Regions from separate parts of the Teredinibacter haidensis genome, predicted to be linked through region 2. Evidence: predicted binding sites of a transcription regulator. Region 2 holds the regulator's gene; the other holds the start of a gene.
What was found. The regulator LexA, encoded in region 2, represses DNA repair genes until DNA is damaged. The targets are predictions, from matches to a motif close to ACTGTNTNTANANACAGT.

Region 1: a site for LexA is predicted at 1,655-1,672, ahead of recN (DNA repair protein RecN). Genes of this name have one in related genera too.

Annotation. Positions count from the first base shown of each region.
Region 1 covers NZ_CP060084.1:2,897,113-2,901,528, forward strand. Annotated here, with positions in the region: gene dnaK (molecular chaperone DnaK) at 1-776, opposite strand, end outside; gene grpE (nucleotide exchange factor GrpE) at 922-1,509, opposite strand; gene recN (DNA repair protein RecN) at 1,689-3,347, shown strand; gene fur (ferric iron uptake transcriptional regulator) at 3,523-3,933, opposite strand; gene H5715_RS11515 (outer membrane protein assembly factor BamE) at 4,014-4,416, shown strand, end outside.
Region 2 covers NZ_CP060084.1:1,960,726-1,965,141, forward strand. Annotated here, with positions in the region: gene nagZ (beta-N-acetylhexosaminidase) at 1-231, opposite strand, end outside; gene H5715_RS07720 (DUF6763 family protein) at 629-949, shown strand; gene H5715_RS07725 (hypothetical protein) at 1,034-1,438, opposite strand; gene H5715_RS07730 (dihydrouridine synthase) at 1,443-1,718, opposite strand; gene lexA (transcriptional repressor LexA) at 1,902-2,504, shown strand; gene H5715_RS07740 (SulA-like leucine-rich domain-containing protein) at 2,517-2,951, shown strand; gene H5715_RS07745 (hypothetical protein) at 3,022-3,270, opposite strand; gene H5715_RS07750 (DUF6586 family protein) at 3,617-4,105, opposite strand; gene topA (type I DNA topoisomerase) at 4,108-4,416, opposite strand, start outside.

The DNA.
Region 1 (4,416 bases), 940 kb from region 2:
AGCGCAAGAGGATCGCTGTGCAGATCAATACCATTAATAGATTTAAACTCAGAGGCCAAATACTCGATCAAGCGCAAATCGAAATCTTCGCCACCGAGGAAAGTGTCACCGTTGGTAGACAATACTTCGAACTGATGCTCGCCATCGACATCGGCAATTTCAATAACAGAGATATCGAAAGTACCACCACCCAAGTCGTACACCGCAATGGTGCGATCGCCCTTGGCTTTGTCCATACCGTACGCCAGCGCCGCGGCTGTTGGCTCGTTGATGATACGCTTTACTTCCAAACCAGCAATTCTACCAGCGTCTTTGGTCGCCTGACGCTGAGAATCGTTAAAGTACGCTGGAACCGTAATAACCGCCTCCGTCACAGCTTCGCCAAGATAATCCTCAGCGGTTTTCTTCATTTTCTTCAGTACTTCAGCAGAGATCTGGGGCGGAGCTTTCTTTTCGCCCTTCACTTCTACCCAGGCATCGCCATTATCGGCAGCCACAATGGTGTATGGCACCATTTTGATATCTTTTTGAACCACATCGTCCTTAAATTTACGGCCGATCAAACGCTTAACCGCAAACAGGGTGTTCTGTGGGTTCGTTACCGCCTGACGCTTTGCGCTCTGGCCAACCAGAACTTCTTTGTCGTCGGTGAATGCAACAATAGAAGGCGTTGTACGATCACCTTCAGAGTTTTCAATAACTCGGGCTTTACCACCTTCCAATACTGATACACAGGAATTGGTTGTGCCCAGGTCAATACCAATAATTTTGCCCATTGATTATCTCCAGTCTTAAATGCTTGCAGATCGGCTTGGCCCATCCACGAAATTTTATGCTTGGCTGGCCAAATACCAGCAACCTGCTTGAGTTTCAATATTGGTTCTATCCACCGTTATTCAAGTGACAGAGCCTGATTAATTTTTACTCGGCCTTAGATACCACGACCATTGCAGGGCGAACAAGGCGCCCATTAAGGGTGTAACCCACCTGATAGACATTGATTACCGTGTTCGGCTCCACATCCGGCTGAGGAACCGCCGTCATAGCCTGATGCAACTCGGGATTGAAGGGTTCGCCCTCAGGGTTCACCTGCTCTACCTTGTGACGCTGCAATGCATCCGTCAGGCTTTTTAGTGTCAATTCAACACCTTCCGTTACAGACGCCAACTCAGCGCCTTCGGCTACCGAAGCTTCGACCGCCCTCATCAGATTATCGGCTACCGGCAGCATATCGCTAACGAACTTTTCCAGGCCAAACTTGTGAGCTTTTTCAACATCTAGCTCGGCGCGGCGACGCACGTTCTGCAACTCTGCGGCTACGCGCAAAGCCTGTTCTTTAGCCTCGGTTAACTCGGCTTGAAGCTGCTCCAGCTGTGATGCCGAATCGTCAAAACCCTCCTCGGTAGAGGTCTCGTCAGCAGACTCTTCCACCTTCTCAGGTTCCTGATTAAGCTGCTCTTCAGTCAAATTTTCTTTAGGGTCGTTTTGCGGTTGATCTGAATTACTCACGCATATCTCCAACTCATGTGTTTTTTCAGTGAGCAATATGGGGACAGCACGCTCACATTCAAGGCCATTTTTTGGCATGGATTACACAGATCAAAAACTGGTGGCAAAGCCAGCACTTGTACTGTATAAATAACCACCATAAAGCACTGTATAAAAACACACCCAAAAAGGAGCGAGCCGTGCTAACCCATCTGCATATCACCGATTTCACGCTGGTAGATCAATTGGATTTGGAGCTAGACAAAGGCCTCACCACCATTACCGGCGAAACCGGTGCGGGCAAATCCATTATGCTTGATGCTCTTGGTTTGGCTATGGGCGACAGAACCGACGCGGACAAGATCCGGCCCGGCTGTAAAAAGGCCGATATTCACGCCAGCTTCGATATCTCAGCCCTCGACTATGCACAAAAGTGGCTGGCAGAGCACGAGCTGGCCGATGGCGACGACTGTATTCTGCGCCGGGTAATAACGGCAGAAGGCCGCTCCCGCGCATTTATTAACGGCCAAACCGTTACCCTTAATCAACTGCGCTCCCTTGGGGAAATGCTGATCAACATACACAGCCAGCACGAGCACCAATCGCTACTCGACAGCAAGACCCATCAGCGATTGCTCGACGCCTTTGGCGGTTTACGACCACTCGCTAAGCAAGTAAAAGATACCTACCGGAACTGGCACGCGGCCAACAGCCAGCTAGAAGGCATCAAAAACCAAAACGAAGACCTTAACGCTCGCTTTCAGCTCTTGCATTACCAGGTGGAAGAGCTCGATCAGCTCTCCCTAGAGCCCGGGGAGCTAGAACAGCTGGAGCGGGAACAGCGAAGACTGGCCAACGCCGAAACCATTAATGGCAACTGCAGCCATGTGCTCAGTCTCTGCTCCGACGATGAAGGCCTGCAGGACAGACTCAATCATGGCTTACAGTTATTGGTAGCGCTGCAGGAAAAACCCGAAGCACTACAGGAAGCCGAAGGCTTGCTGCACAACGCGCTTATTCATATACAAGAGGCACAGTCGGAGCTGGATCGCTACCTCAACAGCCAGGAACAGGACGAATCCCGCCTGACCGAGGTAGAGCAGCGCCTGAGTACCATCTACGAAATCGCCCGCAAACATCGCATTGCGCCAGATAAATTGGCGCAGCTTCACCAGAACCTATCGGCGGAACTGGGCAAATTGCAAAGTGGCGATGACCAAGTCGGAGAACTGGAACAACAACTACAGGAAACCCTGAAAATCTACCAGCAGCTTTCTGCTGAACTATCACAGCAGCGCCAGTTTGCCAGCGCTCGCCTGACCAAGGCCGTAAACGACAGGCTGGCACAGCTGGCCATGAACAATGCAAAACTGAGCATTGCCTTGCACACCAACGATACGCCCACATCCTCCGGCAACGAATCTGCAGAATTACTGATAAGCACCAACCCCGGTCAAGCAGCAAAACCCCTCGTCAAAATTGCCTCTGGAGGCGAACTTTCACGGGTGAGCTTGGCTATCCAAGTCGTCACAGCACAAACGTCCACCACCCCCACACTGGTTTTCGACGAAGTGGATGTCGGCATTGGAGGCACCACCGGGGATGAAGTGGGCAAACTATTGCGAGAGCTAGGCAGCAACGCCCAGGTACTCTGTGTGACCCATTTAGCTCAGGTGGCCAGCAAGGGACGCCAGCACCTGCTGGTAAGTAAAGCAAGTAACCCTAAGACAGGAACCCTTTCTTCAGTTAAATCCTTAACGAAGCAGGAAAAAGTGGCTGAAATTGCGCGAATGATGGGAGGAGATATAGATTCAAAACGATCACTCGCCCATGCGAAGGAAATGTTAAGTACCGCCTGAGGCGCTGAACAGCGCCACTAAGCGAGAACTTAAGGAGCCTACGAAGAGCCTTCGGGGTACAGCTGCCGGAGCTTTGCCTTTCAGGCAATAGCCCCCCCCTGAACCCATCAAGCGTGGGGCGCTCCTGAAAGCAGCAAAGCAAGTGCTACACCCATAAAGCTCTTAGCTGCATCGCTCAACTATTGAGGGGTTTAACATATAAAACCAAACTATGACCGGTTATCTCATAACCGTGGTCTTCTGCTATCTCCCGCTGCAGCTGCTCGATCTTATCATTATGAAACTCCACAACCTTGCCAGTCTCAGTACACACCATATGATCGTGGTGATCACCGCGATCCAACTCAAAGACTGAATGACCGCCATCAAAATTGTGGCGCTCAACCAAGCCGGCACTCTCAAACTGGGTCAAAACCCGGTAAACCGTAGCCAAACCAACATCTTCACCTGCATCTAGTAGCAGCTTATAGACGTCTTCTGCGCTAAGATGACGTTCTGCGGAATTTTCTAGGATTTGAAGAATCTTAACTCTCGGCAGTGTGACCTTTAGGCCTGCTTTGCGCAATTCTTGGTTTTCTACTGCCATTTAGATGCTCCTATGGACTTCTCATGTGATAAACAGATCGGGTATTATCCCCGGCCAATTGATTTTCGGAAACCCCTGGCATGCAATTTGTTTTAAAAACGGCATTATTAATTATAACAATCATAGTAGCCACCAGCTGCTCTCGCCTCCAATTCCCTTGGGTCTATCGCATATACATTCAACAAGGCAATTTTGTTGAGAAGGATATGACAGAACAACTCGAAGTCGGCATGACTCCCGAACAGGTTCGCTACGTTATGGGCAGCCCCCTGGTCGCCGACACCTTCCACCCAGACCGCTGGGATTATTATTTTGCTCTCAAGCGCGGCGAAAAACAGCTACAAGAATACCACCTCAGCATATTCTTTGAAGACGGCAAGCTCGCCCGCTGGGAAGGTGACATCGACAAAGAGTCCAGCAGCAAGGTCGACCCCGACCAAGAAGGCACTAACGACAAACCCAAAGAGGGCGCCCCAGTCCCGG
Region 2 (4,416 bases):
CGAACGAAAACGTTGTACGCGACCGCCTTCGTGATCAACCGCAACAATCAGTGCGGAATTCACTCCACGAATACCCTGCACCAACTTTTCCAGCTGTTGGCGGTCTTTATAATTTCTTCCAAACAAAATAATGCCGCCAACCCAGGGGTTGGCAAGCATTTTTTTGTCTTCATCTGTTAATGTCAAACCCTCAATGTCGACAACAACAGGCCCCAAATATTTTTTCCCCATAGCTCTATAGCTGCCTTAGTCACTCTGTGAATTAGCGTGTTAAGCAATTGAGACGCAACGCAAGAAACGTATACATCGACCTACTTTCACTTACGAATAAAATGATTTCTCATTCTTATAAAACCGTAATTTCTACTATTCGCTTTAACAAACCATGATATACAATGCCCACTTTATAGACTTTTTTAATCTTTACGCTTTATTGGCTATAGCTCCGAATTTTATAGACGCTGTATTTAGGCTTAAAGAAAACCCAAAAACCTATTATTTTTCAATCTGTTACGGAACGAATATCAGCCCCACGCTAAACACGTACATTTTCACCATATTTTAACGAAACCAAGTGCGCAAGCAACAAGGAAGTGTTAGCTTTAACGGCATAGAGTGGAGGTTGGTTATGGCCAAGATATTTCCGATTATAGGTAGTTGGTTTCAAGATACGTCCAGTATGCAACTGTTTGAAATTGTTGCTGTTGATGAAGACAGCAGCACCATTGAAGTTCAATATAAAGATGGCGACATTGACGAGTTCGAGCTTGAATCTTGGGGGCAGCTAAATCTCCTTTCCGCTGCAGCTCCTGAAGATGCAAATGCAGGTTACGGTTCCTCCTATTCCGACACATGGGAAGACAGCCCAGATCATTTTAACAGCAACTATAACAACCCTCTTGAAATGATTGAACCGGAATCCTTTACCGGGTTCGACGACCTCCCCTAGAGCACCCTCTCAAACGGAGAGGGCCAATACAGCTACAGCGAAACCCGCCCTTCCACCAAGTATCGTAAAGCCGTTGTAACATCCTTAGTCACCACCCTTTAAACCGGCCTCTCCTCTACCTTTTAACACTTTTTTCTTGCGAATATGATTGAACGGATCGCCAACTTCCGTACTTTCGATAGACCCTAACGTATTGTCTTTGGTGCCATCAGGCTCTGAACTTTGCTTTTTCTCTCGAGTAAAAACAGAAGGAGGGAAATTAAAAAGATAGTAAGCGATAGATAGTAGCGCGATACCAACCCACTTGGCTAAATATGCCCAACTTAAGGACTGCGCTGCTCCAACCGCGAGTGAATACTCTAAATAATCATCGTGGACCATTGACACGATAAAGTAAGCGACAAACAGTAATATCGTCGAAAGAACCAGTCGCTTGTAGCGCCCCCACAGTACCGTCGCAACAAATGATTTTGCCAGAAACTTGAACATTTACTTAGGTCCAGAAAGACAGCCCAAGTGCCGCCAACAGTAACAAGATACTTTTATCCTTAAACTCGCTTTTAATTTTGTCTTCCTCTTCTTTGACGATAACTTCGAGAACATCCTGATCATAATCCTCTGGCTTTCGACCATGTAAATAGATACGGGTTTTTGCGCGCTCAATAGCCTTTTCGCGAACCCGTATATCGACGCGATCTTTGAGCTTCGCTAAACCAGCTCGTATACCACGTTTGCGCTTCAGTTCTCGCTGCTCTACACCATTAACCATATAGCACCTCCCAAGCTGACCCCAGTTTACCAGAGCAAGGTGTAAATGGTGCAACTTCAAGGCACAACAAAAAAAAGTTGCCTCCAGCAAAACACTGTATATAATGACAGATACTGTACATCCGAACAGACAGAAGAAACAAATGTACATTCACCTGAACTTTTATAGGCTCCGGAGTAAATCATGATCAAGCTTACCGCAAGACAACAACAGATTCTGGACCTGATCAAAACCCATATTCAAGACACTGGATACCCACCCACAAGGGCAGAAATAGCCGACATCCTGGGCTTTAAATCGGCCAACGCCGCTGAAGAACACCTTAAAGCCCTTGCCCGTAAGGGCGCGATTGAAATGATCGCTGGCGCCTCCCGCGGCATTCGGCTACCGGAAACGCAAAGCGGTATTCCCTTGGTTGGCCGAGTGGCCGCAGGTAGCCCCATACTCGCAGAAGAACATATTCAAGACTACTGCGATATTCCCAATGCTTTTTTTCATCCTCAGGCAGATTACCTGCTGACAGTTCACGGAATGAGCATGAAAGATGCCGGTATTCTTGACGGAGATCTACTTGCCGTTCACAAAACAGACCAAGTGCGTAACGGCGATATTGTGGTCGCGCGCATTGAGAATGAAGTCACAGTAAAACGCTTTAAGCGCGAAAGAAATCGTGCCATTGTCGAACTATGGCCAGAAAACCCCGACTTTGACGTTATAGAAGTCGATTTACGCGACGAACACTTTGCCATCGAAGGCATCAGTGTTGGTGTCATACGTCGAAGCTAAGAGGATCAGTTGATGGCAATTCCAGCGCCCCACACCCTACAGGCTACGCCCAAGAACATAGCCAATGCCGAGCTTCGAGACCAGAGCGCCAGCCTAACTGAAATCGTGCTTACCCGCTCACACTTAGGCGAAAACGACTACAGCCTTGTAATGCCGATGCTGGCCCACCTAAGCCAACAAAGTCAGACCCGATGGTTCACTTGGATTGCTCCAAAAGGCGTCACTAAAGGATTGTTAAGTCGTTACCGCTTTAATCTTGAGAAGGTACGCGTTGTTTACGCCGATACGCCAAATGATATTCTTTGGCTTTACTGGGAAGCACTTGCCAACGGCAATAGCGATACGGTGGTAGCGGAAGTCAGTAGCCTGACAGATTCTGAATTCAGCAAGCTTGAAAGCGCCTGCAACCAAGGCTTGTGCCGGGGTCTTACACTGAGATTTCGATAACGATCTGGAAGGTAAGCAGAGGAAGGGGCGTTTACAATTCACACGCCAAACCGATCAACGTATGCTGGCACTAATGAAGAATCATTCCCTCACCGCTTTTCTCTGCGTCAGTAACAGCGGCCATTTCGTCCTGAAGCTCACTCGCAGCCTCCAGCCCGGCTTCAATCATTGCCTTGGCGACATCGAGTTTGGCGTCATTTAAATAATAAAGCGATTCTTCAGAAAAGCGGATACGCACCAGCGGCTCACCCTTTTCATCGGCTTTCTGCAAAGCTATTTCACCATCTTCCAGCTCTACTATTTCGTACAAAGTCGACATAAATCCCCAAGTTCAATCACTGCTGCTTATTTCATTCTTTTGTGTGCCATGAAGTGTACCATTTTCTGTCCTCGCGAATAACCAATTGCCGCAAAATGCCTCGGGGAAGTTCTGATTAAGTCCAGGAATGTTGTGGGCTCTTGGCTTATTCAAGACCAAGGTAAATATTTACAGGAGTACGTCCGTCTTCAAAAAAGATAAGACAGAGATAGAGAAAACCCGGAGGCCTCATAACGCGAGGCCAAAACACCTACTTCCTGCGTTGCGGCTACTAGCGAAGAAGCTCGCCCTGTAAATGAACGTTTTGGGCTAACACAGAATAGTGCTGGACTTGGCCAGAGCTTCCCTAATGCTCGGATGCCAACTCTCGCTGCTGGAGCACCAAGGCTTTAAAGGCCAGGTAGATATTTTCCAACTCACTCACAGTTGGGGAGCTTAACGCCGTGGCTGAGCCGGTGCGGGCTATCACAACACTATCCAGAATATGTTCTGTAGGGGGAATTGCTTGTAGATTAAGCAGCGAGCGAAAAAGGAAGTTGAGCTTTGACAGCCACTCACCAGAGTTCTTCGCTAACAATTTAAGCTCCTGCAGGCGGAAATCAGCATTGGACAAATCAAGAGCATCCAACCAGGAGTATTCAAGACCTCCCGATAAGTTGGCCTCGGTTATTTCCCGTAGATAGGCGTTAATACCTAGCCGCAACTGTAATACCACAGCCTGCGCGCATGACGCCTTCAGCTGGTTTTCAGCATCCTGAGCAACATCTAATTGTTTGCGCACGTAAAGCAACTGCAGATCAACTGCTCGTCGACAATCTTCATCGAAGCTTGCCACGATTATTTTTTCGCAGCTTTTTTACTGGCTGGTTTTTTCTTTGCGGGCGCTTTTTTGGCTGTAGCGCGTTTTGGCGCTGCTTTTGCCGACACATCCCATTTTCCATTATTGTAAAACGCCTTCCAGCCGGTTGCCTTACCATCCACTTCCGACTGCACGTACTGCTCTTTGGTTTTGCGACTGTAGCGAACCAAAGTATCGATGCCATCCTCATCCTGCGCTGGAGCAGAAAACAAAAAGCGGTATTTTGGATCTATCTCGTCCTTGTGTGGCAGTAACTCCTTAACTCTTGGCGCGCGAGTTTCACGATT